DNA from 2 places in the Paenibacillus sp. FSL R5-0378 genome. Region 2 is predicted to be linked to the other one. Evidence: a T-box and tRNA genes for the amino acid it is inferred to sense, from the RefSeq annotation. Region 2 holds a T-box; the other holds one or more tRNA genes.
What was found. The T-box of region 2 lies ahead of tyrS (tyrosine--tRNA ligase). A T-box ahead of a tRNA ligase gene usually reads a tRNA of that ligase, here a tRNA-Tyr.

Region 1: it encodes a tRNA-Tyr, which carries the amino acid that the T-box ahead of tyrS (tyrosine--tRNA ligase) is inferred to sense. The anticodon was not compared.

What each region holds. Positions count from the first base shown of each region.
Region 1 is NZ_JBBPAY010000001.1:1,643,586-1,659,704, forward strand. It holds gene MKY74_RS07400 (glycosyl hydrolase family 18 protein) at 1-94, shown strand, start outside; gene MKY74_RS07405 (DUF2614 family zinc ribbon-containing protein) at 178-570, opposite strand; gene MKY74_RS07410 (nucleotidyltransferase-like protein) at 693-1,571, shown strand; rRNA gene MKY74_RS07415 (16S ribosomal RNA) at 2,077-3,629, shown strand; rRNA gene MKY74_RS07420 (23S ribosomal RNA) at 3,909-6,838, shown strand; tRNA gene MKY74_RS07425 (tRNA-Asn) at 6,907-6,982, shown strand; tRNA gene MKY74_RS07430 (tRNA-Ser) at 6,987-7,078, shown strand; tRNA gene MKY74_RS07435 (tRNA-Glu) at 7,088-7,162, shown strand; tRNA gene MKY74_RS07440 (tRNA-Val) at 7,256-7,331, shown strand; tRNA gene MKY74_RS07445 (tRNA-Met) at 7,367-7,440, shown strand; tRNA gene MKY74_RS07450 (tRNA-Asp) at 7,478-7,554, shown strand; tRNA gene MKY74_RS07455 (tRNA-Phe) at 7,612-7,687, shown strand; tRNA gene MKY74_RS07460 (tRNA-Thr) at 7,711-7,786, shown strand; tRNA gene MKY74_RS07465 (tRNA-Tyr) at 7,790-7,875, shown strand; tRNA gene MKY74_RS07470 (tRNA-Trp) at 7,886-7,959, shown strand; tRNA gene MKY74_RS07475 (tRNA-His) at 7,991-8,066, shown strand; tRNA gene MKY74_RS07480 (tRNA-Gln) at 8,089-8,163, shown strand; tRNA gene MKY74_RS07485 (tRNA-Gly) at 8,170-8,244, shown strand; tRNA gene MKY74_RS07490 (tRNA-Cys) at 8,254-8,327, shown strand; tRNA gene MKY74_RS07495 (tRNA-Arg) at 8,340-8,416, shown strand; tRNA gene MKY74_RS07500 (tRNA-Leu) at 8,435-8,514, shown strand; gene MKY74_RS07505 (LiaF transmembrane domain-containing protein) at 9,148-9,453, shown strand; gene MKY74_RS07510 (PspA/IM30 family protein) at 9,532-10,206, shown strand; gene MKY74_RS07515 (PspC domain-containing protein) at 10,211-10,699, shown strand; gene MKY74_RS07520 (PspA/IM30 family protein) at 10,703-11,410, shown strand; gene liaF (cell wall-active antibiotics response protein LiaF) at 11,584-12,231, shown strand; gene MKY74_RS07530 (sensor histidine kinase) at 12,247-13,329, shown strand; gene MKY74_RS07535 (response regulator transcription factor) at 13,310-13,957, shown strand; gene MKY74_RS07540 (hypothetical protein) at 14,065-14,397, opposite strand; gene MKY74_RS07545 (YwmB family TATA-box binding protein) at 14,573-15,337, shown strand; gene zwf (glucose-6-phosphate dehydrogenase) at 15,506-16,119, shown strand, end outside.
Region 2 is NZ_JBBPAY010000001.1:5,775,525-5,791,643, forward strand. It holds gene ftsW (putative lipid II flippase FtsW) at 1-999, shown strand, start outside; gene MKY74_RS26810 (Asp23/Gls24 family envelope stress response protein) at 1,097-1,483, opposite strand; gene cax (calcium/proton exchanger) at 1,636-2,709, shown strand; gene MKY74_RS26820 (YlaN family protein) at 2,925-3,215, opposite strand; gene MKY74_RS26825 (HPr family phosphocarrier protein) at 3,524-3,769, opposite strand; gene MKY74_RS26830 (aminopeptidase) at 3,913-5,028, opposite strand; gene MKY74_RS26835 (hypothetical protein) at 5,236-6,057, opposite strand; gene MKY74_RS26840 (sensor domain-containing diguanylate cyclase) at 6,194-8,179, opposite strand; gene rpsD (30S ribosomal protein S4) at 8,656-9,255, shown strand; gene tyrS (tyrosine--tRNA ligase) at 9,398-10,651, opposite strand; T-box leader at 10,709-10,972, opposite strand; gene MKY74_RS26855 (transglycosylase domain-containing protein) at 11,121-14,237, shown strand; gene acsA (acetate--CoA ligase) at 14,441-16,119, opposite strand, start outside.

The DNA of each region.
Region 1 (16,119 bases), 4.1 Mb from region 2:
GGCCAAGTCGCTCAAATTGGGCGGCGTTGCGGCATGGACGCGAAGCTTCGGGACGGAGGATGCCTGGAAAGTGTTAAAAGGAATACAGCAGTAATTACCTTATTGAATCAGCACTTATACTTTATGTAATAAAAAACCGGTACAGCCTGTGATCAGGTCGTACCGGTTTTTTTGTATTTAATGATGATGCGGCGTTGCTTGGGCTCCCTGGCCTTGCTGAGCGGCTTGCAGCTCTTCGGGAGTAATATTCGCCTGGTTGGGATCCAGCGTCAGGATCGTGCGGCAGAACATGCAGCGGTCGGTTTTTCCGAGCATTTTGGTCAATTTGTGACATTCCGGACATTCGAGCTGCAGCGCGCTGGTCGACAGCATGCCGGCCCAGAAATATATTCCGAGGCTGCCCATCATGGAAATCAGGCCAATCACAAGACCGATGGCTGCGAACACCTTACCGGCATGTCCCCAAAATACGATACCGGCCGTCCCCAGAACCATCAGACCCATACCCAGCATCGTCAGCAGCAGGCCCCAAAGACGAAAAGCGTTAATTTTCGCTTGATTGAAAATCATGAATCTTTAGCTCCTATCATCAAATTTGTTGTATTTACAAAAAGAAGGAACTGACATGGACATGTAGAAGTATATTATAACTGAATTGGCTCACTTTCGCCAAGGAATGCATGGAGGGAGACGTGAATTTGTCCAATTTGTCCTTTTTTTATGGAGAGTCGGTTTATGTCGATGCCATGGGAACTATTATTTTTCGCCAAGAGGGTCATAAATTTGATGGATCGCTGCTGCATGACTTTGATCTTATTATACTAATCGTTCGCGACCAAGAAGATAAACCGTTAACCGTAGAACATACGATGGCAGGGGAACTGCGCTGCCAAGTGCTGCATGTCAGTTTGGGCTCGCTTCGGCGTTGGCTGGTGGCCGGCGAGAAGGGGGACCTGGTGAAATGTTTCATGGAGGGAGAGATCGTTCACGATCCGTATGCCCGGCTGGCCCAGCTTCGCCAAGATTTCATTGAATTCAGGCAGCCGCTGAGGGACCGGAAGATGCTGTATGAATTTTCACATTTTCTATGGATGTACGTGGAAGCCAAACGTTATATGCAGGAAGGCTTTTACACGGATGCTTACCACAGTGTGCTGAATTCGTTGAAGCATTGGGCCAAGATCGAGCTGATCGAGCAGAAGGTTCTCCCGGAGAAAGCCGTATGGGAGCAGGTGCGGGGACTTAACACGGCCATTCATAAACTGTATGAAGAACTAACCCAGAGTACGGAAACGCTCGCTCAGCGCGTCGAGCTGGTCATGCTTGCCTGTGAGTTTTCAGTCATGTCCAAGATGGCCGAGTGCACGGTGCTGCTGCTGAACATTTTGAGAAGCCGGCCGAAGCCCTGGAGTGTGGAAGAGCTGGCTCATCATCCCGAGCTCGATATGATCAGCAACAAGCTGCCGCTGGTACTGCGGACGCTGGTCAACCGGTCGCTGGTACGTGAAACGGCGGTCTGGAGCGAAGGGGCGACTTACGGGAATCAGGGGATTCGCTATTCCGCCGAATGACTGTATTTGCAATTGTATATATGTAGGTTCGGAAGAGAGGGGAGGGTCCCTCTTTTTTTGTTTTCCAAAGGTAAAGAGGTACTGTGAACAATCGCGTGTAGCTGTGTAGTGTTTGGGAAATGCAGATTCACCGTGTATATCCGTTTAATACTTCTCTAAGGGTATAGTTCGGGGAAGATTGGGGAAATTTGAAGAGACATGCGGATTTCAAAAAGTGGTTGACTCCATTATTGTTTATGTGTTAAATTATATCTCGCCCCATTCAATGACGGTTTCCTTGAAACCTGATAATTCGACAAGATTTTAAAAGAAATTAAAAAAATACTTGACGAAAAGATGGGCAATATGATATATTATAAAAGTCGCCGCTGAAACACAGCGATGACAACGAAACGAAGTTTGATCTTTGAAAACTGAACAACGAGTGAGTATAAACGCGACGGTCTTATGACCGGAGCGATTGAGATTAAATCAATCTCGTCAGATTCAAAATGAGTCACAAACTTTCTTGGAGAGTTTGATCCTGGCTCAGGACGAACGCTGGCGGCGTGCCTAATACATGCAAGTCGAGCGGACTTGATGGAGAGCTTGCTCTCCTGATGGTTAGCGGCGGACGGGTGAGTAACACGTAGGCAACCTGCCTGCAAGACCGGGATAACCCACGGAAACGTGAGCTAATACCGGATATCTCATTTCCTCTCCTGAGGGGATGATGAAAGACGGAGCAATCTGTCACTTGCGGATGGGCCTGCGGCGCATTAGCTAGTTGGTGAGGTAACGGCTCACCAAGGCGACGATGCGTAGCCGACCTGAGAGGGTGAACGGCCACACTGGGACTGAGACACGGCCCAGACTCCTACGGGAGGCAGCAGTAGGGAATCTTCCGCAATGGGCGAAAGCCTGACGGAGCAACGCCGCGTGAGTGATGAAGGTTTTCGGATCGTAAAGCTCTGTTGCCAGGGAAGAACGTCCGATAGAGTAACTGCTATCGGAGTGACGGTACCTGAGAAGAAAGCCCCGGCTAACTACGTGCCAGCAGCCGCGGTAATACGTAGGGGGCAAGCGTTGTCCGGAATTATTGGGCGTAAAGCGCGCGCAGGCGGTCATTTAAGTCTGGTGTTTAAGGCCAAGGCTCAACCTTGGTTCGCACTGGAAACTGGGTGACTTGAGTGCAGAAGAGGAGAGTGGAATTCCACGTGTAGCGGTGAAATGCGTAGATATGTGGAGGAACACCAGTGGCGAAGGCGACTCTCTGGGCTGTAACTGACGCTGAGGCGCGAAAGCGTGGGGAGCAAACAGGATTAGATACCCTGGTAGTCCACGCCGTAAACGATGAATGCTAGGTGTTAGGGGTTTCGATACCCTTGGTGCCGAAGTTAACACATTAAGCATTCCGCCTGGGGAGTACGGTCGCAAGACTGAAACTCAAAGGAATTGACGGGGACCCGCACAAGCAGTGGAGTATGTGGTTTAATTCGAAGCAACGCGAAGAACCTTACCAGGTCTTGACATCCCTCTGACCGGTCTAGAGATAGACCTTTCCTTCGGGACAGAGGAGACAGGTGGTGCATGGTTGTCGTCAGCTCGTGTCGTGAGATGTTGGGTTAAGTCCCGCAACGAGCGCAACCCTTGATTTTAGTTGCCAGCACTTCGGGTGGGCACTCTAGAATGACTGCCGGTGACAAACCGGAGGAAGGCGGGGATGACGTCAAATCATCATGCCCCTTATGACCTGGGCTACACACGTACTACAATGGCCAGTACAACGGGAAGCGAAGCCGCGAGGTGGAGCCAATCCTATCAAAGCTGGTCTCAGTTCGGATTGCAGGCTGCAACTCGCCTGCATGAAGTCGGAATTGCTAGTAATCGCGGATCAGCATGCCGCGGTGAATACGTTCCCGGGTCTTGTACACACCGCCCGTCACACCACGAGAGTTTACAACACCCGAAGTCGGTGAGGTAACCGCAAGGAGCCAGCCGCCGAAGGTGGGGTAGATGATTGGGGTGAAGTCGTAACAAGGTAGCCGTATCGGAAGGTGCGGCTGGATCACCTCCTTTCTATGGAGAATCGCTTCCTGCGATGGAAGCATTCAAATACTAAATCTAGCCGGTCGGCTAGTTACTCACTCGTTGGTCAGTTTTGAGAGTTCAAACTCTCGCATACGATTTCCAGAACTTGCTTGTAGCCAAGCGATTCGGGATTTGGTATGATATAAGTCCGGTCGCGAGACTGGATGATTTGATCCTTGAAAACTAGATAACGAAACGAATCTGCGTTTTAGAAATATCCTTTTAGCTGAACTTGTGTCACAACAAGTTAAGTCTTAAAAGTAGCATGGTTAAGCTACTAAGAGCACACGGAGGATGCCTAGGCGCTAGGAGCCGATGAAGGACGTGGCGAACAACGATACTGCCTCGGGGAGCTGTAAGCAAGCTTTGATCCGGGGATGTCCGAATGGGGAAACCCGGCTGATGTAATAGTCAGTCACTTCTGTCTGAATACATAGGACAGATTGAGGCATACCAGGGGAACTGAAACATCTAAGTACCCTGAGGAAGAGAAAACAAGAGTGATTCCGTCAGTAGCGGCGAGCGAACGCGGAACAGCCTAAACCGGTCAGCTTGCTGGCCGGGGTTGTGGGACGTCTCACATGGAGTTACAAAGGAATTGGTTAGGCGAAGAGGTCTGGAAAGGCCCGGCATAGAAGGTAAAAGCCCTGTAGCCGAAAGTCAGTTCCCTCCGAGACGGATCCCGAGTAGTGCGGGGCACGTGAAACCCCGTATGAATCTGGCAGGACCATCTGCTAAGGCTAAATACTCCCTAGCGACCGATAGTGAAACAGTACCGTGAGGGAAAGGTGAAAAGCACCCCGGAAGGGGAGTGAAATAGAACCTGAAACCGTGTGCTTACAAGAAGTCAGAGCCCTGTTTATGGGTGATGGCGTGCCTTTTGTAGAATGAACCGGCGAGTTACGTTCCCGTGCAAGGTTAAGGTGAGAAGCCGGAGCCGCAGCGAAAGCGAGTCTGAATAGGGCGATTAAGTACGTGGACGTAGACCCGAAACCGTGTGATCTACCCCTGTCCAGGGTGAAGGTGCGGTAACACGCACTGGAGGCCCGAACCCACGAATGTTGAAAAATTCGGGGATGAGGTGGGGGTAGCGGAGAAATTCCAATCGAACTCGGAGATAGCTGGTTCTCCCCGAAATAGCTTTAGGGCTAGCCTCGGTGAATAGAGTCGTGGAGGTAGAGCACTGATTGGGTGCGGGGCCCGCAAGGGTTACCAAGCTCAGTCAAACTCCGAATGCCATTGACTTGTAACCGGGAGTCAGACAGTGAGTGCTAAGATCCATTGTCAAAAGGGAAACAGCCCAGACCATCAGCTAAGGTCCCCAAGTGTGTGTTAAGTGGGAAAGGATGTGGAGTTGCACAGACAACCAGGATGTTGGCTTAGAAGCAGCCACCATTGAAAGAGTGCGTAATAGCTCACTGGTCGAGTGACTCTGCGCCGAAAATGTAACGGGGCTAAACACACCACCGAAGCTATGGCTTGATGCGTATGCATCAGGGGTAGGGGAGCGTTGTATACAGCGTTGAAGGTATACCGTAAGGAGTGCTGGAGCGTATACAAGTGAGAATGCCGGTATGAGTAACGAAAAGATCAGTGAGAATCTGATCCGCCGAAAGCCCAAGGTTTCCTGAGGAAGGCTCGTCCGCTCAGGGTAAGTCGGGACCTAAGGTGAGGCCGACAGGCGTAATCGAAGGACAACAGGTTGAAATTCCTGTACCACCGTAAACCGTTATGAGTGATGGGGTGACGCAGGAGGGTAGTGACGCGAGCTGATGGATGCTCGTCCAAGCAGTGAGGCTGGTGTGTAGGCAAATCCGCACACTTTAAGGCTGGGCTGTGACGGGGAGGGAAAATTACAGTACCGAAGGTCATGATCTCACACTGCCAAGAAAAGCCTCTAACCAGGTGAAGGTGCCCGTACCGCAAACCGACACAGGTAGGCGAGAAGAGAATTCTAAGGCGCGCGGAAGAACTCTCGTTAAGGAACTCGGCAAAATGACCCCGTAACTTCGGGAGAAGGGGTGCCCCGGTAGTGTGAATAGCACGAGGGGGCCGCAGTGAAAAGGCCCAAGCGACTGTTTAGCAAAAACACAGGTCTGTGCGAAGCCGCAAGGCGAAGTATACGGGCTGACGCCTGCCCGGTGCTGGAAGGTTAAGGGGAGCGGTTAGGGGTTTACCCCGAAGCTGTGAACCGAAGCCCCAGTAAACGGCGGCCGTAACTATAACGGTCCTAAGGTAGCGAAATTCCTTGTCAGGTAAATTCTGACCCGCACGAATGGCGTAACGACTTGGGCGCTGTCTCAACGAGAGATCCGGTGAAATTTTAATACCTGTGAAGATGCAGGTTACCCGCGACAAGACGGAAAGACCCCATGGAGCTTTACTGCAGCTTGATATTGGATTTGGGTACGATCTGTACAGGATAGGTGGGAGCCTTTGAAACCTGAGCGCCAGCTTGGGTGGAGGCGCCGTTGGGATACCACCCTGATCGTATCTAGGTTCTAACCTGGTACCGTGATCCGGTATGGGGACAGTGTCAGGTGGGCAGTTTGACTGGGGCGGTCGCCTCCTAAAGAGTAACGGAGGCGCCCCAAGGTTCCCTCAGAATGGTTGGAAATCATTCGAAGAGTGCAAAGGCAGAAGGGAGCTTGACTGCGAGACCTACAAGTCGAGCAGGGACGAAAGTCGGGCTTAGTGATCCGGTGGTACCGCATGGAAGGGCCATCGCTCAACGGATAAAAGCTACCCTGGGGATAACAGGCTTATCTCCCCCAAGAGTCCACATCGACGGGGAGGTTTGGCACCTCGATGTCGGCTCATCGCATCCTGGGGCTGAAGTAGGTCCCAAGGGTTGGGCTGTTCGCCCATTAAAGCGGTACGCGAGCTGGGTTCAGAACGTCGTGAGACAGTTCGGTCCCTATCTGTCGTGGGCGTAGGAAATTTGAGAGGAGCTGTCCTTAGTACGAGAGGACCGGGATGGACGTACCGCTGGTGCACCAGTTGTTCCGCCAGGAGCATGGCTGGGTAGCTACGTACGGACGGGATAAGCGCTGAAAGCATCTAAGCGTGAAGCCCCCCTCAAGATGAGATTTCCCAGTATGTAAGACCCCTTGTAGACGACGAGGTAGATAGGTTGGAGGTGGAAGTGCAGCAATGCATGGAGCTGACCAATACTAATCGGTCGAGGGCTTATCCAAAAAATATAAAATGTAGATTCGTTTCGTATCTAGTTTTCAGGTGATCAAACACTTGAATTAAATATTGTTCCCTGATAGCTCAGTTGGTAGAGCACTCGACTGTTAATCGAGTTGTCACAGGTTCGAGTCCTGTTCGGGGAGCCATTATGGAGAGGTGTCCGAGTTGGCCGAAGGAGCACGATTGGAAATCGTGTAGGCGCCAAAAGCGTCTCGAGGGTTCGAATCCCTCTCTCTCCGCCATTATAGTTTGGCCCGTTGGTCAAGGGGTTAAGACACCTCCCTTTCACGGAGGTAACATGGGTTCGAATCCCATACGGGTCACCACTTTAATTATTAGCTTCAGGGATGAGAATCCAAAAGAAAAAATGCTTGCCTTTTTAGTGGTTTATCTGCTAAGATATTAAAAGTGTTTCTTATGGAGGCTTAGCTCAGCTGGGAGAGCATCTGCCTTACAAGCAGAGGGTCGGGGGTTCGATCCCCTCAGCCTCCACCATGTATACTTTAAAGAAAATAAATATTTTTTAATGACGCGGGGTGGAGCAGTCCGGTAGCTCGTCGGGCTCATAACCCGAAGGTCGCAGGTTCAAATCCTGCCCCCGCAATTTATCTCCTTATTTATGGAGATACATAATTGGCCGTGGAACCGTGGTGTAGAGGCCTAACATGCCTGCCTGTCACGCAGGAGATCGCGGGTTCGAATCCCGTCGGTTCCGCCATTTATTTTCTTGAGAGTTTAGTTTGTTGCAATAATACTCTTGATAGAAACAAAATTAGGCTCGGTAGCTCAGTCGGTAGAGCAGAGGACTGAAAATCCTCGTGTCGGCGGTTCGATTCCGTCCCGAGCCACCATGAATTTAATAATAAGCATAAAAGCCGGTGTAGCTCAATTGGTAGAGCAACTGACTTGTAATCAGTAGGTTGGGGGTTCAAGTCCTCTCGCCGGCACCATATGGAGGCTTAGCGAAGTGGCCAAACGCAGCAGACTGTAAATCTGTTCTCGTACGAGTTCGGTGGTTCGAATCCATCAGCCTCCACCAGTTTTATTATAGGGGCATAGTTTAAAGGTAGAACAGCGGTCTCCAAAACCGTTAGTGTGGGTTCAATTCCTGCTGCCCCTGCCATTCGAAATACAGCTTCATATCTTTTATTATGGCGGTCGTGGCGAAGGGGTTAACGCACCGGATTGTGGCTCCGGCATTCGTGGGTTCAAGTCCCATCGATCGCCCCATAACTTATAATGACAATCTTGTTGGGGATTAGCCAAGCGGTAAGGCAACGGACTTTGACTCCGTCATGCATAGGTTCGAATCCTATATCCCCAGCCAGTTTAAGCGGACGTGGCTCAGCGGTAGAGCATCGCCTTGCCAAGGCGAGGGTCGCGGGTTCGATTCCCGTCGTCCGCTCCATTTGATTTCGGCGCCATAGCCAAGTGGTAAGGCACAGCTCTGCAAAAGCTTTATCCCCAGTTCGAATCTGGGTGGCGCCTCCATTAACTTCATATGCGCCCTTAGCTCAGCTGGATAGAGCGTTTGACTACGAATCAAAAGGTCAGGAGTTCGAATCTCTTAGGGCGCGCCATTTTTTTTAACTGAATATGCCGGTGTGGCGGAATTGGCAGACGCGCGCGACTCAAAATCGTGAGGGAAACCGTGGGGGTTCGAGTCCCTTCACCGGCATCATAGAGAAAAGCCTTGGAAAATATCCAAGGCTTTTTCTTGTATAGACTAACATTGTACACCGAGCCATCGTTCGTCGTTCGTTAATCCCTCATCCTGCTGTACACTTGCACTTCTCCTTCCAATCAGCCACCTGATGACATCCCGCTGAAAGACGGCCATTATAATTCGTATTGCGTTTATTTGTATGACTGTATGGTATTTAAAGATCCTCTGATCAATCCGTTCGTTCTACCATTACTCCCTTTGAACGTTTTCCCCATCCTTGTTTAAAGCTGATAAACCATTCCAGCCAGCTTTAACCGGGTTAAACAGGCTCTATGTTTCTTTAGCTAAGTGCTAAATCCCTTGCTCAGAGCCTCCAACGACTCCCTATCCCAAGCATTGTATAAGTAAACTGCTCATTGAAGTTCCAGAGCGTGTTGATCATGCCCTATAAACGGGCAATTGGAGCTGCCAGTGGAGGATGTGGCTGCCGCGTTACATGCAGAAAAAGCTTGCTTCGTCTAAGGTCCGAGCCTTCCCCCGACTTAGGTCTAGGATTAAAAACCGTCTTGGGTCCGTTTTGGAAAACCCGGATTGAACCTAAAATAGAGTCATAAGGTTGATACAAACGAAAGGCGGTGACAATGCATGAGAACAAATAAAACTTCTGGTTGGGCGATCGTATTGATCGCAATCGGGGCACTGATGCTCCTGGGAGTATTCGCTCCATTATTCGGCAGGCTGATCGGATTGATCTTCCCGATCCTGATGATCGTGCTCGGCTATTATGGAATTCGCAGAGGTAAGGTGGTCATCGGTACGATTATCCTCGCATTCGGTGTCATGGGACTTCTGGCGAAGCTGTCCTGGATCATCGGACCGCTGCTGGGAATTGCCCTGGTAGTGTTCGGGATTATGCTGCTGAAAGGTAAGAAGTCGTCGAAGTGGATGTAACGGTAACAAAGAATTACCTTCAATAAATACAATCAAACGAATAGGCGATCACAGCTTATAAGGAGGGAGCAAAAACAGATGAGCGTATTTCGCAGGGTACGGGATATCACCGTAGCGACATTAAATGAACGTTTGGAACAAAGTCAGGACCCGGTACGGTTGATCGATCAGTTTTTGGCATCAACGCGTGACGATATTATGGAAGCCGAGAAGCTCGTTCAGCAGTACTCCGCTCACGTGAGACAGCTGAAGCAGCAAGTGGATCAGGCATCCAACATGAAGGAAAAGCGTGAGGAGCAGGCGCTGCTGGCTCTGAAGGCCGGCGAGGATCATCTAGCCAAGCTCGCACTGCAGGAAAAAATCATCTATGAAGAAAAGCTCGAGCAATACGGAGGACTGCTGGATACAACCCGCCAGTCGCTCACCGAGCTGGAAAATCAACTGAACGACCTGAAATTGGAGTACCAAACCGTGTACAGCAAACGTCAATACTACGCGGCACGGATGGAAACCCTCAGACTTCAGCAGCGGATGAATCAGCGCATGGAAGGTTTTGGCGGACAGGATGTTCCCAAGATGTTCAACCGTCTGGAAGACCGCATTTCCGATTGGGAATTTGAAGCACGCAGTCTGCGCGATCTGCGCCGCGGCGGTCAGGAACTGTTCGAGCAAGCCAGCGGAACGGTATCCAGCGTGCTGGAAAGGGAGCTGGCCCGCCTGAAGGAAAAGCTGAACAACAGCGGAAAGGAGTAACGTCATGAGCAAGCTATACCGATCGACCCGCGATAAAATGGTCACCGGTTTGTGCGGCGGTCTGTCCGATACCTTTGGCATCGATTCCACGCTGCTGCGGATCCTGTTTTTGATCAGTATCCCATTTACCGGCGGGACCACGCTGTTCATCTACTTTATCGCGGCTTTGGTCATCCCTAAAGAACCTACGACACCTTTTAATCCATATGGACCGGGACCGGGGGCAGCTGGGGGCGGATACTACGGCAATAGTATGGGGTCCGGCAGCTACTACGGCAACGGTCAGCAAGGCAACGACGCTTATGGTGCCCAATCTTTTGACCCTAGAGCCAAATACAACGGTTCGCCTTACGGCGGAGGCAGACCGGGCGGATACAGCTCGTCCGCATCCGACCTGGACGCCATGATGGAAGATATCGAGAAGAAAGCCATGAAGAAAGAGCTTGAGGAATTGAAAAAAAAATTATCTAAGTACGAGAAGGGAGAAGTGTAAAACATGGGAGTATTTAAAAGAATTAAGGATATGACGAAAGCATCGGTGAACGAGGTATTGGATAAAGTTGAAGATCCGGTAATTATGCTGAACCAGTATCTGCGCGATATGGAGGCAGAAATCCATGACGCGGAAGTTACAGTAGCGAAGCAAATGGCCAATGAACGCCGCATGAAGCAGCGCGTGGAAGAAGCCGTGAAGATGGCCGGCCAACGTGAGGCACAAGCTGAACTGGCACTTCGTAACGGCCAGGAAGAAGTAGCGCGCAAGCTGCTCGAGGAAAAGATTTATTTTGACCAAAAACTGTCCGAGTACCAAGAACTGCACGCTCAATCCGAGGCACAAGCTAAAGAACTGGTACAGCAACTCCATGACATGAAAGACGAGTTCTACAAAATGCGCAACAAGCGCAATGAGCTCGTAGCCCGTGCGCAAATGGCGAAAGCCAAAAAGCAAATGTCTCAAATCAGCAGCCTGCATACGATCGAAAGCGGCAGCGCGTCCCTTGGATTCCACCGCATGGAAGAAAAGATCATGCAAATGGAAGCTGAAGCCGATGTGATGCGTGCCCCTTACCGTCCGGAAACAACATCCGCTTTCACCAGCCCGGTCGATGCGGAGAAGCAGCTGAAGGTGGAAGAACAGCTCAGCGCGCTGAAAAGCAAGCTGAACCCGCCGGCTGCCGCTCCTTCCAAATCGAATAAAGAATAAGTATTCAATTCTGCGGACAATATGATATGCTAGGAAGAATGGAATAAGGGCGCGAGACCTCATTCACATCTTCCTGGATCCCGGTGAAGCCATAAGGAGTGTGCCCGTCACAACCCTATGGCTTTTCCGGTCTTACTTTTCCGATAAACCAAGACATCATAAGGAGGTGCGGCATGGAAAAAAGAAATCGCTTCATTGCGCTGATTCTCATCGGGATCGGCCTCCTCATGCTCTTCGGCAGGTGGGTCGGCTTTTTTACCATCGTCGCCCTCTTATTCATTCTTATGGGAATTTATACGATTCGCGGCGGAAAAGTGAAGAGGGGCTACCGTCTCGTTGCGGTCGGAGCCATCCTGCTGCTGATTGATCATTTGCTGATCGTGCTGGGGATTGCGCTGATCTCCCTGGGATGGTTTTTTGTAAAGGCAAGGAAGGTACAAAACCGGGATGGGTACCTGCAGAAGCAGGGTTTTTCGGGTCATTACAATTGGGACCAGGTCCCTTGGGCTATGAGAAGCCAAAGCGTCTGGCATGTCATCAACGAAGCCGATCTGGATTTGTCGCTTGCGATCCCCGAGGAACACCGTACGGTGATGATGTTTCAAGGCATCATGGGGGATACGGACATTAAAATTCCGGAGTATTACGGGGTGGAGCTTGAAGTGTTCGTCCTGTTCGGGGCGATCGATTTCAGAGGGCACCGGGATAACGGCTTGATGAACCGTTTGAACTGGAAATCCCCTAATTATGAGACCAGCGAATACAAAGTTAAATTCCATATTTCCTACCTGGTAGGAGATGTTGATATTGATCTGTCATAGGAGGAGGGTTCCCTGATGAAAACCAGAAAACCGGCTAATATGGTCTCCCGGAGCATGGGCGAGGGGGCCCTTCTTTCTTTTGTTATGCTCCTGATCATTTTTTACGTACTTTATACATATGGTTATTTGGCCCCGTTTGATTCTTGGCAAAAAACGCTGCAGGCCGGTGCTACGCTGATCCTGGTTCCGATCGGTCTGGGAGCTATCTTCGGGTTCTATCAGAGCTATCGGGTAAAATTGAAGCTGGAACGGCTGCGGGAAACGCTGCTCTCCTGGGAAAAAGGGAACGTCGCCCGCTCCGTACCGGAGCTTGGCAGCGACGAGGTCGGGCGCCTTGGCGAGCAGCTTGGACGCATCAGCAAAAAGTGGGAGGAGCAGGTCAACTCCCTTCAGCGCTTATCCACGAATAATGCCCAGCTGGCCGAGCAGGCGCGGATATCCGCGATCGTAGAGGAGCGCCAGCGGCTGGCGCGGGAGCTGCATGATGCGGTATCCCAGCAGCTGTTTGCGATATCGATGACGGCGACGGCCGTGGGGAGGACGCTTGAGAAGGATTTTGACAAGGCCCAGCGCCAGGTGGCGCTCATCGAAGAAATGGCCGCCGTGGCCCAATCAGAAATGAGAGCGCTGCTGCTGCATCTCCGGCCGGTCTATCTGGAAGGCAAGCCGCTGGAGCAAGGCCTCGGCGAGCTGATCAAAGAGCTCAAAGTGAAGGTTCCGATGGAAATCGTGTTTGAGATGGACAAAGGCATCCACCTGGTAAAAGGAATCGAAAACCATCTGTTCCGCATCATCCAAGAGGCGATGTCTAACACGCTCCGGCATGCCAAAGCGGATAAGATGGAAATCCGGATTCACCAAAAGAAAGACATGGTCTGGGTCATGCTGCGTGACGACGGCCAGGGCTTTGAACTAAACGAGACAAAACAGGCTTCTTACGGCCTTTCCAATATGCAGGAACGCGTCAACGAAATCGGCGGATCGATCCAAATTATTACGGCGCCCGGCAAGGGAACACGTATCGAAATTACCGTGCCGATTGTATCTGAAGACAAAGCAGGGAGTGAGGATCTTGGAAATGGAAACACCCATGATTAAAGTGCTGCTCGTCGATGACCACGAGATGGTGCGGATCGGTCTGGCGGCCGTGCTGGGGACTGAGGACGGCATCGAAGTCGTCGGCGAGGCAGGCAGCGGGGAGGAAGGCATCCGCCTTGCCCGGGAATACAAACCCGACGTCGTCCTGATGGACCTGGTGATGGAGGGCATGGACGGGATTGAGGCGACGCGGCAGCTGCTGAAGCTGTACCCGGACTGCAAGGTGATCGTGCTGACAAGCTATTTGGACGACGAGAAAATGTACCCGGTTATCGAGGCTGGCGCATTCAGCTACCTGCTGAAGACGTCGCGCGCAAGCGAAATCGCCGACGCCATCCGCGCCGCGGCGCGCGGCCAATCGGTCTTGGAATCGCAGGTCGCCTCCAAGATGATGAACCGGTTCCGCCATCCGGAGGTGGAGGCCCCGGCGCACAAGGAGCTGACCGACCGCGAAATGGATGTGCTCCGCCTATTGGCGCAGGGCAAGTCCAACCAGGAAATCGCCGATGACCTCATCATTGGAATCAAAACGGTCAAGTTCCATGTGACGAACATCCTGGCGAAACTGGGCGTAGACGACCGCACGCAGGCGGCGATCTACGCTTACAAAAACGGTCTGGCGGAATAGTTAGGTTGAATCCAAAGCAAATCAGTCCATAGCAGATGAAAAGCCCCTGAGGAGCGGATAGCTTCCAGGGGCTTTTTTAGATCATAATGTGTAAGTTTTGAAGACCGCTAAATCAAAAACAGCAGCCCGAGGGTGGCCAGACTCAGCGCCAGGCCAGCTCCAAAGCCGAATCCATAGCCATACGGATAATAAGGATAGAAGGCGCGGACGTTGGCTTTTTGCGGAGCTTTGGCTACAGGCCCCTTTGCGCGTTTTTTATGGCCGCCCTTTACTTTGGCGCCGTGCAGCTGGGTGCCTTCCGGCCCGTTCAGAATAATATGGCCGTCTTTGCACTCGGTCAGCTTTCCGGTATATACTCTGCCGTCATACATACAGGCAGCGACCATTTTGCCGCAGTGCTGCCGAATATTTTCCTCTGTTAATGGGTAAATAGGGATCATGGAAGTGTGCGAACCTCCCTTATCATTTTTATTAACCAGTGTATTCATGGCCTATGGACGCGGCTATGGTCATTCACCCAATTTCGCCTATCGTTCGGCTTTAGGTATAATCGCCCCGGAAACGGACATCCTTTTAGTAGATTGATAGATTTCCTGGTGAAGGGATGTATGAGGGATGATGGCAGTCCGGAGATGGGCAGGTTTAGGTTTGGCGGTATGCATAGCGGCTTTGGTATGGATGGGGTATTTGTGGTACAGCGCGAATCAGACGTCGGCGCCGTCCCATCAGGATCCGGAAGAATTGCGCACCCTCTTGAAGCTGGGAAATGAAGTGGTAGACGTGCCGCAGCGTCTGGTTGTGAAGTGGCAGGGAGACTGGGAAGCCAACGGAAATCAAGATGCGTACGAGGCGGCTGAGGGGCTGTCCCAATCGCTGAATCTGCCGGGAGTACAGCAGCTGACGGAAGGCGGTCATTTGACGTACCGGGTCGTGGATACGAAAAATGGCGTTAACGTGCGGTTTAACTGGCAGGAGATTTCAGAGGATCGCAGTTATATTATTATTCAACTGGAGGCGGCTGGTGATGAGCAGCTGAGCGCCTTGACTGAACTCCAGTCGGAATACGGACAGGCATTGCACGAAAACGGCATCGATGCTGAATGGAATGCTTCTTTGCAGGGAACGGTTAAAGGGGAGCATACTGCCGGTTCGACCATGAAAGCGGTAGAGGATGGCATTTTCAGAAATATGGCGGCGACAAAAGCGGAATCCTACGAGGATGCGACTACGGTCAGCAACGCTTACGAGGTGCCTTCATTGCGGTCCGGCATTCAAAGCGGAGGGAAGGTTCTGAACATGCAGGTGGCGGTTCATGAGGATCAATCGACCGGCAGCAGCCGGGTGACGATCGGGCTTCCGGTCATTACGATTGAGTATTAGACCTGCCTGGCACGCGGAAAGAAATTTTTGATTTACCACGAAGTTAAACGGATAGCATCATGCTGATGAATGTGCTAAAATGACATCAATCATTTTATGCCACCAAATTATGGTGTAAAATCGGGATTTTGAAGAGACCAAAATACGACATAGAAAGAATGAGGAGCCATGACTGAAAATCAAAATCTTGAAGCACTCAAAACACCTGGTGCTGTATTTTTTATTTTCGGGGCAACCGGGGATTTGGCCAAACGCAAACTGTTTCCTGCCATTTATAGTTTGTACCGTGAAGGTAAATTAGCCGAGGATTTTGCGGTCATCGGCGTCGCGCGGCGTCCGCGTACCCAGGAGGAGTTCCGTGAGGACATCTTCCAGTCGATTCAGGAATTTTGCCGTTACAAGGCGGAGGACAACGACAATTGGAAGACGTTTGCGCAGCATTTTGAATATAAGTCCCTCGATATCAACAACGTCGACGGATTCCGTGAATTAAACGAACAGACGGTGAAGCTGGAGAAGCAGTTCGGCATTCCGGGCAACCGCCTGTTCTACCTGGCCCTGGCGCCGGAGCTGTTCGGCAGCGTATCGTTTAACCTGCAAAAGGGCGGCATGCTGGATGCCGAAGGCTGGAACCGCCTCGTCATCGAGAAGCCGTTCGGCTACGATCTGAAATCGGCTGAAGAGCTGAACGAACAGATTCGCCAGGTCTTTAAGGAAGAAGAGATTTACCGGATCGACCACTACCTGGGCAAGGAAATGGTGCAGAATATCGAAGTCATCCG
Region 2 (16,119 bases):
TTTATCGTGACGGTCATTCTGTTGGTTTTGGTCCTTCTGGTCGGCCAGGTTAACAATGGCGCCAGAAGCTGGTTCGGCTTCGCTGGTCTCGGTATCCAGCCGACGGAGATCGCGAAGATCGCGATTATCCTGTACCTTTCCGCTTTGATCAGCAAAAAAGGGGAGCGCTTCCGAGACCTGCGGACAGGCTATATCCCGGTCATGGTTATTGTCGGCTTCGTCGCCGGGCTCATCATGATGCAGCCGGACCTCGGCTCCTGCCTCATTCTGGTAGCCACGAGCGCCCTGATCATCTATGCCGGCGGCGCGAGCCTCAAGCATATGATAGGGTCAGCCCTGCTGCTGATCCTCGGTGCGAGCCTCGTGCTCGGAGCTAACGCCCTGATCAAGTCGGTGTCCCATAGCGGGGAGCAGGCGGTGCAATCGAGCAACTATAAGCTCGGCCGGATTAACGCCTTCTTGGACCCGACTAAGGATCCTCAGGGGGAGGGCTACAATCTGCTGCAGTCGCTGACCGCTATCGGTGAAGGGCAGTTGACCGGAGCCGGATTCGGCAAAAGCGTCCAGAAGCTTCATTATTTGCCTAACCCCTATAACGACTTTATCTTCTCCGTCATCGGCGAAGAGTTCGGATTTATCGGAACGTCGATCTTCCTGATCGTCTATATTTACTTCATCTGGCGCGGAATCATCATCGCACTGAGGTGCCCCGATCCGTTCGGAACGCTTGTCGGCATCGGGATTATGGGCTTGATTGCCATTCAGGCGTTCATCAACATCGGAGGCGTCACCCAAACGATCCCGCTGACCGGGGTAACCCTGCCGTTCATCAGTTACGGCGGAACTTCCCTGCTGATCATGATGGCGAGCATGGGGATCATGCTCAGCATCTCGCGGATCAGTACGCTGCCGTCGAAGCAGGAACAGGTGAAGTCGGTGACCGTCAAGAAACCGTCGGTCGCCGTCTCCTCCCGCAATCAGACGCGCCGCTTCAACTGAACCTTCAGGGGATACCCTGAAGCGACTCATACCAAAAAGACTAGAGGACGCCTAAGTCCCCTAGTCTTTTTTTCGTCTTATTCGTGTGTTCGTGTGCTTATTTGGTGCGCGTAGGTACCTCTTCAATCATGTCATCTTTAAAAGCGACGCCTTCCACTTTCACGTTCACTTCGACCACACGCAGACCGGTCATGCTTTCGACAGCTTCACGCACGTTTTGCTGAAGCATGCGGGATACTTCGTGAATCGGGGTTTCGTACAGCACGATGATTCGCAGGTCAATGGCCGCTTCCAGCTGGCCAACCTCCACCGTGACACCCTTCTGCACGTTTTTTCCGCTCAGGCGCTTGGCCCATCCTTCCGACAAACCACCCGACATAGCTGCGATCCCTGGTGTTTCGAGTGCGGCCAGTCCGGCGATTTTCGCTACGACATCATCTGCAATCCGTATGGTTCCATTCTCTAGTTGGAGTTGTTCCGACATGCTCCATCCTCCTTTACATCCATTATCCGTTATTGTAAATCCTAACAGGCCCAAAAAGCAAATCCCAAGCCCTGCCGATTTGTTTACAACCTTATGCAATTTGGGTATATTGAATAAGAATCGAACTTACATAAGGCAAGAGGTGTCAAAAATTGAAAAAATGGATCAGCCCCACCCTGCTCATCGCCTTCTTTATCCTTAGTGCTGTGGGACATTTCGCAGGCTGGGACGCAACGCTGCAGTTTATTCTGTCCGCGATTTCTGTCATCTTTGTGGCCGGATTTTTGGGCAAAGCGACGGAGAACGTATCGCATTATGCCGGACAGCGGCTCGGTGGATTCCTGAACGCCACCTTCGGTAACGCAGCGGAGCTGATTATCGCCATCTTCCTCGTGAAGGAAGGCTTGTTCGACATGGTCAAAGCCAGTCTGACCGGCTCGGTAATCGGAAACTTGCTGCTGGTACTGGGACTCAGCATTTTTGCCGGGGGACTGAAGTTTAAAGTTCAGAGCTTCAACGTATCATTGGCGGGTATGAACGGCTCCCTGATGCTCGTCGCCGTGATCGCTCTGATCGTGCCTGCGGTCTTCCTGCGCAGCCATTCCATTACCGGAAGCGATACCCAGCTGCTGAGCCTTATCGTAGCTTGTATCTTAATCGTGGCTTACCTTGCCTGGCTGGTCTTCTCGATGATTACGCACAAGAAATACTTGGCGGATGTCACCGACGAAGAAGATGAAGAGCTGCCTCATGAACGCGAGCCGGAATGGTCCAAGGGCAAATCGATCCTGTATCTCCTTCTGGCGACCGTTATGGTCGCTTTCGTGAGCGAATGGCTGGTAGATACGCTGGAGACCTTTACGACGCGATTTGGGCTTAGTGAGCTGTTCGTAGGTGCGTTCCTCGTGGCCATCATCGGCAATGCGGCAGAGCACAGTGCGGCCGTCATGCTGGCTATGAAGAACAAGATCGGCGCAGCGGTCGAAATCGCCGTAGGCAGCAGCCTGCAGATCGCTTTGTTCGTCGCCCCCGTGCTGGTGCTGGTCAGCTACTTCTTCGGGCCTACCACGATGGACCTGGTGTTTACGACCATAGAGCTGCTTGCGATTGGCGTGTCGGTATTTATCGCCAAGTCTATTATCCAGGATGGCAAAACGAACTGGTATGAAGGTCTGCTGCTGCTGGTCGTATACGTTATTTTGGGCGTATCGTTTTTCTTGGTGTAGCAAGGCAGCTTAAGCTCTTAACCCTGCATAGCAGGGAAACGCAAAAAAGGCATGCACTCCGCTGGAGCGCATGCCTTTTTATACGTATAAATTTATAAATCTCGGGACCTCCAATGTGAAGGCCAAGCTGCAACTACTCATCATCGTGTGATACAGAAACACAGGTGGTCTGTATTCTGCATCTTATGTAAGCCTGCTTGCGACAGGCTGATGATTTAGGCTTCCCTGTTGTTCAGGGCTTCATAGAGGTTGGCCAGATTCTTCTCCAGCTCACTGACCAGCTGTTTGCCTGTAAGTTCGGGCACAAGACCGGCACGTACGGCAAAATCAACCTCACGTGAAAATCCGTACATCTGGGTGTCCAGCACTTCCTCATAGAGAGGGCAATAGCGTGTGGCCAGATTCTCCATTTGTACTTCAATAAGCTTCTCTATTTTCTCTGCATCATCTTTCAGCAGATTAATCGCCTTAATATTCAACTGCTCCTGCAGCTCAGATGAAGTCATGCATCTTCCCCCCTATGTCCAAAATCCTACAATTACACCCTTGTATTCTATTCTTAATATTAGACGAAATTGAACACCAATACAAGAACCTGGCCCAGAAAAACGTCCCCGGGAAGCCGAAGGAACAGGAAACTCTGGCCCATCGTCCGCAAAGGCCCCGGGTTTCAATGCCAAGCGCGGCGCAAAGGGACTCTAAGGGGAAGGCTGGCGGCGGTGCAAGGTTCTAGAATAACCCCGGTACATATCAAGGTTATGACTTTAAAAAAAGCGCCCTTACTGTTGCCAGCAGGTGCGCTCTTCTTCATCGCTTACTCAGAGACCACGTTGACGTTCAGGCCGTGTTTGGCAAACACTTCCTTCATCGCCGTTTTAGCCTCGTCCGCATCCGGTCCATGAACATGAAGCTCATAGCTTTGGCTGCTTACGAGTGTCGTAAACAGACCGAGGATACTTTTGACATCGATGTACTTGTTTTCCGCTTGAAGTACGATCGAAGAGGTAAATTGGCTTGCCGTTTGGGCGATTTCTACAACAGCTGCGTTGTTACTGGACATAGGATCCCTCCGTAGCTTTTGATATCAAGTATACTATGATTTTACCACTTTTATGATACATTGAATCCGCTTTCTCGCGCAAGGAATTTCTAAAAGCGCTGAACCGTGGGCCTCACGGGCCGGGTTCCCTTCTTCAGCTATTCCTATTTCAAGTTTTCAGGGTTCAGCCCCTGCAGTTCCGGAATGACGAAGATGCCGTCTTTGCGGATCAGCACGTCGTCGAAGTAGATCTCCCCGCCGCCGTAGTCTTCACGCTGAATCAGCACGATATCCCAGTGGATGGAGGAGCGGTTGCCGTTATCCGTTACTTCATAGGCTTGACCCGGGGTGAAGTGGATGCTGCCGGCAATTTTTTCGTCGAACAGAATGTCCTTCATCGGGTGCAAAATGTATGGATTAAACCCGATCGCGAATTCGCCGATATAGCGTGCCCCTTCATCCGAGTCCAAAATGTTGTTCAGGCGCTCGGTATCGTTGCTGGTCGCTTCCACGATCTTTCCGTCCTTGAAGGTAAACTTGATATTTTCGAACGAAATGCCGTTGTATACCGTGCTGGTGTTGTAGCTGATCGTGCCGTTGACCGAATCACGTACCGGTGCGCTGTATACCTCGCCGTCCGGAATGTTCTTCTCGCCTGCGCATTTTTCGGCGCCGATTCCCTTAATGGAAAAGCTGAGATCGGTGCCCGGGCCGACGATACGGACCTTGTCCGTCTTTCTCATCAGCTCGGCAAGCGGATCCTGCGCTTTGTCCATCTTGGCGTAATCGAGGTTGCATACGTCAAAATAGAAGTCCTCAAAGGCTTCCGTGCTCATATTGGCCAACTGCGCCATGCTTGGGTTCGGATAACGCAGCACCACCCATTTGGTGTGGTTGACGCGCTGCCCGCTATGTACCGGATGATTATAGAGCGAATTGAACAGTTTTACCTTTTCGTCAGGAACGTCGGCCAGATCGTTGACGTTCTCTCCGGCGCGGATGCCGATATAGCAGTCCATCTGCTTCATCCGGTTCAGGTCGATGTCCGCCCATGTCTTGAGCATCTCTTCGCTCGCGTTCATCAGCATCGTACGCTGCACCGATTTGTCGGTAATTTGTACGAACGGACGTCCTCCCCGTTTGCCAACTTCATCAATGACGGCCTTCAGCAGGTCGCGCTCCGAGCCGATCATCTCGACAAGGACGTTCTCCCCCGGCTGTACGTTCACGGAATAACCGACGAGGTTTTCCGCCAGTTTTTGAATTCTAGGATCACGCATTACTTATTTCCTCCCCTTGACATAACCTGTAAGCTATTTATTTGAACAAAGGTTAATTCATTCAGACTTATTGTAGCACGCATGGCAAGTCCCGTCAGCATGAGCCCTCCGGATGCAGGCGGAAAGCCCCAAGTCTGCCTGTCGGATGATGACCAAATGAGCAGCCGCCCGATCGTCCGGTATGGAACTTGTCGTCACCGGGCGAGCCTAAGGCTGGAATGATACATCATTGACCATCGTCTCCCGCGTCTGCGCACCGTCCAGATTGATATAGTCGATCGCGCTCTCGGAGGTCAGACGAACCGGAAATCCGGACTTTCGGTTAATCGTCAAATGATAGACCGTGCTGACCTGGGCATCGTTCAGCATCTGCCGCAGCTGCTTGTCCCCCTGATTCCAGAGCGTCTGCAGCTTTTGCTTTTGCCCGGACTGTGCATGGGTGTATCCCGGCTGCTTGCGGAGACCCTCCATTTCCGATTCAAGCTGCTTCGCCAAAAAGTCCTTTGCACTGGAGCCTTCCAGTTCGATCCGCAGCACTTTAGTGCCGCGGCCCGCGCTGGACTCCACCTTGATGCTTTTGGGAAGCCCATGAATGCCGTCGAGCTGCTGCAGAGGGTTTAACCGGGTTAATGAAGGAGAGTTATCCTCAGGGTTCGCTTCACTCGACAGCCTCACCCATCCCCCGTCCTGCCTGCGGAAATTCGTCACCTTTACGGTCTTCCCGGTGATTCCCCGTGCCTGGAGTCCCGTGGTCTGAACCGCCTCCCCAGTAGGGATCACGCTCTCCATGGTCAGCTGGTCGTGCCCCGTGAGCCTGCCGGTGTAAGCAAAGTTCTGCACCTGCCCCTGATCCTGGGCACGAACCGAAGCCAGTCCGCTAAATGAAAACGAATCGATGCCGGCAAGTCCGGTAATCGTCTGGGAAAACCACTCCTCCGGCGATTTCGAGTCCTGAAACATGCCGCAGCCTGTCAAACCGCCGCAAAGGCCGAGCAGCAGCAAGGCGGGAAGTACCATTTTTTTCATCATGGGAAAACTGCCTTTCCGGACAAAATGAACCAAGGTTCATTTTTCGATCATAGGTCCTTTTTGCTTTATAGGCTGTCCCCCGCCCGGCCAGTTCATGCAAAAATAAGGCGCCCCCACCCGAGAGTGAGGCCGCCTGCTACATATCGTTCATGTTTTCCATTTGGATTTGGTTGCGTCCGCTGTTCTTTGCCCTGTAGAGGGCCATATCCGCTCTGTAGAACAAGCTGTCTACACTCACCTGCGGGTCCGTCCAGCACCATTCCGCGATTCCGCTTGAAATCGTTACGGACGGGCTTGTCTCCCGGGCGACCCGGCTCCGGATCACTTCAGCGACTTTGACCGCCTGGTGCACCCCTAGCTGCGGCATATACACAGCCAGCTCTTCCCCGCCCCAGCGTGCAGGCACGTCTTCCTCCCGAATGGAGGATTTCACGATATCGCTGACCTGCCTGAGAATGTCGTCCCCTTTCTGGTGGCCGTATGTATCGTTAACCTGTTTGAATTCATCAATGTCCACCACGATCAGAGACCCGCAAAAATCGCTCACTTGATACTGCTGGATCATCTTATCAAGGTAATGGCGGGCGTACATGTCGGTCAGCATATCCCGGTTGGCCATCCGTCTCAGCTCGGCGTGGAGCAGCGCGTTGCTCACCGACAGGCCGATATGGCTGGACAAGGTCTGCAGAAGCCGGTAGTTGTCATAGGAAAAATAATGAGGGCTGCGGTGCGTCAGCAGAATCGCCCCCATTACCTTGCCGTTTACGGTCAGCGGTGAAGCGATGAGGGATTGCGAATGCGTGATTTCCATCAGCTTTGAGGGGACTTTGCCGTTCAGCGAATAGTCTGACAGAATTACAGGTTCCTTTTTATGAAAAACAAGTCCGCCGAAGCCGTACTCTGCGTCAAAAGACGGGGCAAGACCGGGAACGTTGGATGCCATGACCTCCAGAACGTCCCGCTCCTCATTGTACTGCAGGAAGCAGCAGTAATCCGCCTGAAAAATATCCAGCATCTCCTCGCTGGCAAACTTGTAGATATCCCCCAGCTTGAGGCTCTGGTTCAGCCGGTGGGTCAATTCGTTAATGAGGCGCAGCTCATGAATCAGCAGGTTCGACTGCTCGTAGAGCTTCGCATTCTCGAACGCGTTCCCCGCCGTGTCGACCACCATGCTGATCAGCTGCAGATCTAAATCTTCCCGGAGCTCCCGGGACATCACCAGATGCAGCACCCCGTAGACGCCCTGCTTGCCGCCGAGCGGTATCGCGATTTCGGTCTGGCCTTCCATTCCTTCGCCGCTGCCATCCTGCATCATGAGCCTTCCATCCATAAAAGACCTGACGCAGATATCCTCGCCCCAGGGGTGAAACACGAGCGGTTCTACCCGCGGATTGCGGCTTTGATGGTCCTGGGACATGAGCAGCCTCGCCCGGATGGTGGGGTACAGTACTTCAAGGCTGTCCAGAACTTCCGTCAGCACGGTTTCGACGTCGATCTGATCATGCATCCGCTGCATGATTTGGAACAGGATGGACCGGCGGTTGGCTTCCCGTTCCGTGCTTTCCTGTACCTTCAGAATATCCGATACGAGGGCGAACTTAAAGCTTTTGTACAGGCAGGAACGGTAGTGAAGCGCCATCGCGGCAACGGTGTCCCGGATTCCTTCATCAAAAAAGCGTGCGGGGATTCCGCAGACCAGAAGGCACACCAGCGCATGGTCCCGGCGTGTAAAGACCGGAATAACCGTCGTGACCCAGGAGCTTCCGCGATCCGCCGGGTCATCAGGATGGACCCAGACTTGTTCCCCGGACTCCAGGCAGCGCCCGATCTCTCCCGTCAAACCGCAGAAAGGTTCCGCAAGGAGAGCTTCATCGCCTTCGATCCACCGCCCCTCGTAATCCGTCACGGCCCACAGGGCTTGTCCGCTTAACGTCAGCGCCTGCCCTTCAGTGCGCCATTGGAGAAAGGCTTCCTGAATCACGTGATCCACATAGGGCAAATCATGAATGGACAAGTCGATCTCCTGCAGCCAGGAAGTAGCCGACTCTGAGGGAAACGCCAGCTCGGTATTCGTCTGGAACAGGCTTTGATGCTTGGTTGTTTCTCGTTGGTGTTCTGACATAGACAGGCGCTCCTTTACACCGTGCCCAGAGGGTGTCTTTCAAGGCACCATAGAATCACAATCAATCATTGTCATCCTTGCAATATGAAAATCCCCTGACAAAGTCGGGTTATGTCGGATGTGTTATAATAATCATATTCTACTCTGTTCCAAGCAATTTTGCACTCATATTTCAGATATTCGTCCTACTTTTTTAGGACTATAGCCCTATCGACAAAATTAGACTTTTCCAGCACAATGTCAGGCCTTGACTTTTGCCTACTCTATAATATAAAATCTATTGTTGAAAAAGACTGCAATATAGTCTTGATTTGGGCGTAACGTTGTGTCACCCTCACGTCATTTGTTGCTGACAGGACAGCGGCTGAACTTTCCCGTCAGTTGTGCGGTTCGTACTAGAACGCACAGGTAAACAAATACGGCGCAAATAGAGCCCTACTGTAAATTATTCGAAAAATAAAGGAGTCTACTATAACATGGCACGTTACACAGGTCCAAAGTTCAAATTGAGCCGTCGTCTGGGAATTTCCCTGAGCGGTACTGGTAAAGAATTGAAACGCCCTTTTCCTCCGGGACAGCACGGTCCTAACCAACGGAGAAAAATGAGCAACTACGGTATGCAGCTTCAAGAAAAACAAAAATTGCGCCACATGTACGGTTTGGGTGAAAAGCAATTCCGCACGCTGTTCGACAGAGCGCAAAAAATGCAAGGTATTGCCGGTGAAAACTTCATGTTCTTGCTGGAAAGCCGTTTGGACAACCTTGTTTACCGTCTTGGTTTCGCTAACTCCCGTGCAGGAGCGCGCCAATTGGTCGCTCACGGTCACGTGACTGTTAACGGCAAGAAAGTAAACGTTGCTTCCTACCAAGTAAGCACAGGCGACGTGATCGGTCTTCGCGAAAGAAGCCGCAGCCTCTCTTCTATTAAAGAAGCGCTGGAAAACCGTACGCATCTGCCAGGCTACCTGGAGTACAACGATGGAGCTTTGGAAGGTAAATACATCCGTTTCCCAGAGCGCGCCGAGCTTTCCCAAGACATCGACGAAAGACAAATCGTCGAATTCTACAACCGTTAATATTTGCTGCAACCAAGCCTGGAACTTTATGTTCCGGGCTTTTTTGTTTATTCTGGATGAAAAACAGGGCTGACTGGCAGCCCTGTGTATCGTGGTAGTATCCCCCGGCCTCTCCCAGCCTTCTCACGGCTTCTTACATCTTCTATAGCAGCCGGAGCTTGGCAAATTTGCGTCTTCCCGCTTGAACGATATCGCCGTCCCGGACCGTGATCTCCGCATGGGGATCCTCGATTTTCACTTCATTCAGCTTGACCGCTCCTTGCTGAATGCTCCTTCTGGCCTCGCTGTTGGAAGAAGCAAATCCGATAAGGGTCAGCAGCCGGACCAGCCGGATGGCCCCTCCCTGCAGCTCGTTTTCGGGGATATCGCGCAGCTCGATATCTTCAGGAAGCGCACGCTGCTGAAAGACAGTGACGAAATGCTGCCGGGCCGCTTCGGCCGCCTCCTGCCCGTGATACATCCGGACAAAGGCTGCCGCCAGGCTCATTTTGGCATCCCTTGGATGGATACGGCCGCCTTCCAATCCTTCGCGCAGAATCTGAAGGTCTTCATTCGTTATATCCGTGGCCAGCTCGAAGTATTTCACCATCAGCCCATCCGGCACCGACATCGTTTTGCCGAACATTTCGTTCGGTGCGTCATCGATTCCGATGTAATTACCGAGGCTTTTGCTCATCTTCTGCACGCCATCCAGCCCTTCCAGCAGCGGCAGCGTGACCGCCACCTGCGGCTCTGCCCCGTATTCCTTCTGCAAGGTGCGGCCCATCATGAGATTAAACGTCTGATCCGTACCGCCGATCTCGATATCCGTCTCCAGCGCCACCGAATCCATGCCCTGCATCAGCGGGTAGAAAAACTCGTGAATGCTGATCGGGAGACCGCCGGCATACCGTTTGGAAAAATCGTCTCGCTCCAGCATCCGGGCCACCGTCACTTTGGAACCGAGCCCGATCACGTCGGCAAAGGTCATCGGTCCGAGCCATTCGGAGTTGTAGTATACCTTCGCTTTGTCCGGACTTAATATTTTGAACGCCTGAGCCTGGTACGTTTCCGCATTCCGCTTCACGTCCTCTTCCGTCAGCTGCCTGCGGGTTTCCGATTTCCCGGTCGGGTCGCCGATCCGGCCCGTGAAATCCCCGATGATCAGCTGCACCTCATGGCCCAGCTCCTGAAACTGCCGCAGCTTGTGCAGCACTACCGTGTGCCCCATATGAATGTCCGGAGCGGATGGATCAAGACCCAGCTTTACCTTGAGCGGCCGTCCTTGCACAACCGACCGGATCACCTTGCGTTCCAGCTCTTCGTTCGGCAGGATTTCGACCGTCCCCCTCCTGATGACAGCCAGTTGGCGTTCAACCTCTTCCTTCTGGGCCGGCGTGAGTTGTTCCCAGTTCATCGTCATCAACCTCTCTCTGATCCGTTAGAATGTACAGCAAAAAGGCTCCTTCGCGTCCCAAGGGACGAGAAGGAGCCTGCTCGCGTTACCACCCTAATTAAAGCAGCCGTTACGGGACGATTCCCTTCCACATACTGCTTTCACTTCATTACGATAACGGACTGCCAGGTCCGGTGCCAGACTACTTACGCTCCTGGTGACGCGCGTTCCTCCGGACGGCTCAAGACGGTAATTCAAAGGGAGAGGCTGCCGGTTTGCACCACCCACCGGCTCTCTGATCAGCTCAGGCTCCCTTCTACTGGAGTCTTTCTTTGCCTTTTGACGATATGTTCTTTTTGGATTAACCCTATTTATACCACACACCCGAAAAAAGTCAATGTTTGCCATCCATTTGGCCACGATTCGATCTCTGCATTCAAAATACGCAATTTATGCTATAATAGTTCCGTCAAAAGGAGGATAGCCACGAATGGTTGAAGATAACAAACAAAAGCCGGAAGAGCAGATCGCTCCGAAAAAACGGTCCTACGGCCGCATCATCGGCCTTACCGCGATGTGGACGCTGGTCGTTATCGTTATGGGAGCGCTGTTCGCCGGCGGTACGGCAGCCGGGTACCTCACTTCCATCGTGAAGGATGATCCGGTCCGTTCCAGGGCATTGATTGACCAGAAGATGAGCGAGAACTCCATTACGGGATTCGCCTACTTCCGTGACGGCACCCCCATCGGACAGCTTCGGACCGATGAGGACAGACGCCCCGTGGAGTATAAGCAGATACCGCCCATCGTCATCGACGCCGTCGTATCGATTGAAGACAATAACTTTTTTACACATAAGGGTGTTGACATCAAGGGCACGCTCCGTGCCGTCAAACAGAAGCTTCTGCATGAATCCGTGCAGACCGGAGGAAGCACGCTCACCCAGCAGCTGGCCAGACGCGTTTTCCTGAACCTGGACAAAACGGAAGACCGGAAATTCAAGGAAATTTTGCTCGCGCTCCGGCTGGAGCGGTTTATGACGAAAGAAGAAATTTTAACGGCATACTTAAACAAGGTTCCGTTTGGCAACGGATCCAGCGGCTACAATCTGTACGGTATTCAGGCCGCAGCCAAAGGCATTTTTAATATTAGTGATCTCAGTAAATTGAACGTCGCCGAGGCGGCTTATTTGGCCGGTCTTCCTCAGCTGCCTTCAAGATATTCGGCCTTCAACGGCAAAGGCGAGTTTAACGAAGCTAACTTTAAGCGCGCCATCGACCGGCAGCATCTGGTGCTCCGGCGTATGCTTGAGGAGAACAAAATCACGGAAGCCCAGTATAAGGAAGCGCTCGCTTTCGACATCCGTAAACAGCTGGCTCCCCATGTGGAGAAGGCATACGCGACCTTCCCTTATCTGATGATGGAAACGGAGCGCCAAGGCGCCCAAATCATCATGCAGCTGAATGAGCAGGCGGAAGGCAAGGTTCCCGGGGACGATGCGAAGCAGGACGGCGACCTGCTTGAAGAAGCCCGGCAGCAGCTCAGCACGGGCGGGTATCGGATCTATACCACCATTGATAAAAAGGTGTACAATACGATGCATAAAATCGCCGAGGATGACAGCAACTTCTCCCCTGACAGCAAAACCAAGGGGGCCGAGCAAACGGCGGCCATGATGATCAACAACAAGACCGGCGCCATTCTCGGCATGATCGAGGGCCGTGATTTTAACAAAGAACAGATGAACTATGCGACCCAGATGATCCGCCAGCCGGGATCGACGATGAAGCCGATTGCGGCTTACCTGCCGGCGATTGAGTCCGGCGCAATTCAACCGGCAAGCGTGGTTGACGATTCGCCGATCATTTTGCCGGACTGGCAAAAAGGGTATCATATTCCCAAAAACTCAACTTCGGGATATAAAGGATTGATGACGGCGCGCTCCGCACTCAACAATTCCGTGAATACGGTCGCGCTTAAACTATACAATAACGTTGTCGGAATCCAGAACGCTTGGAGCTTTGCCAAGAAGCTCGGGATCACGACCCTGCAACCGGATGATTATGGTGCAAAGACCGGCGTGCTGGGCGGCCTCGTTTACGGTGTGACGGTTGAAGAGCTGACCAATGCTTACAGCGCCATTGCGAACAACGGCCAGTTTAACGACGCCTACATGATCGAAAAAATCACCGACTCCAAAGGCAACATCGTGTATCAGCACGAAGCCAAGCCGGTGCAGGCTTTTTCCAAGCAGACGGCCTATCTGATGACCGACATGCTGCGGACCGTCATCACCGAAGGAACCGGCGATGTCGTCCGCAAAAATTACAAGCATTTTAAAACCGTGCCGATCGTCGGCAAAACGGGTACGACCCAGAATTACGGAGACGTCTGGTTTTTGGGCTATTCCCCTGACGTGACGCTTGGGGTCTGGGCTGGCTATAAGGAACAAAAGAACACCTTGACCACCAAGGCGGCGAAGAAACGCGCCCAGTCCATCTGGACCCTCGTGATGAACGAGGTGATCGACAGAGAACCGGAGCTGTTCAAGACTTCGAAGTTCGATAAACCGGACGGCATCGTAACCAAGACGGTGTCCGCCTACAGCGGCAAATTGCCGACATCGCTCACGGACCGGTTCGTGACCGACATTTTCAACAGCAAATACGTTCCGACGGAAAGCGACGACGGCATAGCCAAAGAGAAGTACATTACCTACAACGGCGTAAACTATATCCCGCAGGATGGTACGCCGGATGACATGCTCAAGGAGAAGGTCGTCGTCAAACGGGAAAAACCGATTTCCGAGCTGATCAAAGAGCTGGAGAACGCGTTTGCCAAAATGAAGGGCGGCCACAATGCGCTGTCTTACTACATCCCGAGGGATGCCAACAGCGACATGCCGACCAAGATCGATCCGCGCGTAGACGACGGCGCCGCACCGGCTGCCCCATCGAACGCTTCGATCTCGTGGAACGGCAGCAAGGCCGTCATCTCCTTCAGCCCTACCGGACAATCCGATGTCGTCGGCTACCGGCTGTACCGCTCGGATAACGGCGGCTCCTACCGGAGACAGGCCAGCCTCCTCGTCGGAGAAGGGTCATCCTTTACCAGCGCTGCGAGCGGCGGATCCAGCTTCTATGTCACGGCCGTGGACGTGGCCGGCAAGGAGTCCGCACCGAGCATGACCGTCGGCCTGGGCGGCGGATTGACCAACATTATCGGAGGCACGGACAATCCGTCCGGGGAACAAGGACAAAACGACGGGCAGGACAATCCGGACGGCGGTGTGGCATCCGGAGAGACACCGGGAACGGAACAGGCGCCTCAGACGGCTCCAGCCGCCCCTAGCGGGCTTCAAATGGCTGCTACGGAGACCGGAATCCAATTCCAGTGGACCGCCGCAGGAGCCCAGGAAATGGTCACAGAGTACGATGTTTATTACAGTACGAATCCGAACGGTCCGTATGTTAAATTAGGCACCAGCACGGAGCCTGGCTTATCGTACACCACATCGACTCCAATCAAAGGTTACTTCTTCGTATCTGCGGTAAATAGCGCAGGCGAATCGCCAAAATCGCCGGGCGCCTACTTTGAGAAAAAGTAATGGACCTGGCAAGCAGATATAGCATCACAAGAGGCAATCCCGGTATGGGATTGCCTCTTGTATTGTATAGAGCGGTTTATCCGAAAAATCGGGATAACGAAAACAGCCGGCTGTCAGGGTATAACCCTGAGCAACCGGCTGTTCTTTATTCTGTTTACGGCGTTATCCCTTACCGTTAGCAAAGGTAACGCTAGATTCAGTGCTTAGTCTTCAATTGTGGACAAATCGCCTGTCGGAAGGTTTAACTCCCAGGCCTTCAGCACGCGCCGCATAATTTTACCGGAACGCGTCTTCGGCAGTTTATCCTTGAACTCAATTTCGCGCGGTGCAGCATGGGCCGATAATCCCTCTTTGACGAAGCGGTAGATCTCGTCCTTAAGCTCCTGCGACTCGGTGTAACCTTCGCGAAGCGAGATAAACGCCTTGATGATTTCGCCTCTCGTCGCATCCGGCTTGCCGATGACGCCGGCTTCTGCAACCGCCGGGTGCTCGACAAGCTTGCTCTCGACTTCGAACGGTCCGATCCGCTCGCCGGACGAGTTGATGACATCGTCGATCCGGCCTTGGAACCAGAAATAACCTTCTTCGTCCATGTATGCCGAGTCCCCGGAAATATACCAGCCGGTAATTCTGAAATACTCCTGATACTTGGCCGGGTTTTTCCAAATCTGGTTCATCATCGAGGGCCAAGGGGCCTTAATGGCCAGATTGCCCATCGTATATGGCGCCACTTCCTTGCCATTATCGTCCAGGATAGCGGCCTCGATCCCTGGAAGCGGGCGTCCCATCGAGCCAGGCTTGATGGCCATGGAAGGATAGTTACAGATCAGCTGCCCGCCCGTTTCGGTCATCCACCATGTATCGTGAATGCGCTGCCCGTATACCTTCTCGCCCCAGCGGACGACTTCAGGGTTCAGCGGCTCGCCAACGGACAGAACGTGGCGGAGGCTGCTGAGGTCAAACTGGGAGATCACATCGGCCCCGGCCCCCATCAGCATCCGGAAAGCAGTCGGAGCGCTGTACCACACCGTGACTTTATATTTATCAATCGTGCCGTACCAATCCTGCGGACTGAAGCGTCCGCCGCGGATGACATTGGTTACCCCGTTCAGCCATGGGGCAAAAATGCCGTACGATGTCCCTGTTACCCAGCCCGGGTCAGCCGTACACCAATAGGTATCGTCTTCCCGAAGATCAAGGACGATCCGCCCCGTATAGTAATGCTGAATCATCGCATTCTGAACGTGGTATACGCCCTTCGGCTTGCCGGTGGAACCGGAAGTATAATGAATAATCAATCCGTCGCTGCGGTCCAGCCATTCGATCTGCAGGTCCGCAGGCGCTTCGTTCATTTCCTGCTTATAATCAATAATGCTGTCGTCCGTCTGTACATTGTCGCCAACGACGAAAATATGCTTCAAGTCGGGAAGCTCATCCTTCTTGACGCGCCCAAGCAGCTGTGGCGTCGTAATCAGGGCGACGGCCCCGCTGTCTTCGAGCCGATCCTTGACGGCCGTCTCCATAAACGCTTCAAAGAGCGGTCCAACGACGGCTCCCACTTTCAAAATACCCATGAGGGAGAAATAAAGCTCCGGACTCCGCGGCATAAAAATAAACACCCGGTCTCCCTTACCGATACCGTATTTACGCAGCACGTTACCGAATTTGTCGGACTGCTCCTTCATCTCCGCAAAGGTATATGACTCGTCACGGGAAGCATCGCTGTACAGGAGCGCCGTCTTCGATCCGCGTCCTTCCGCCACATGGCGGTCAATTGCCTCGTAAGCCATATTTACCTTGCCTGTGTCATACCAGGTGAAATGTTTCTCCACATCTTCCCATTGAAACTCGGAACGAGCCTGTTCATAATCGCCCATATTGG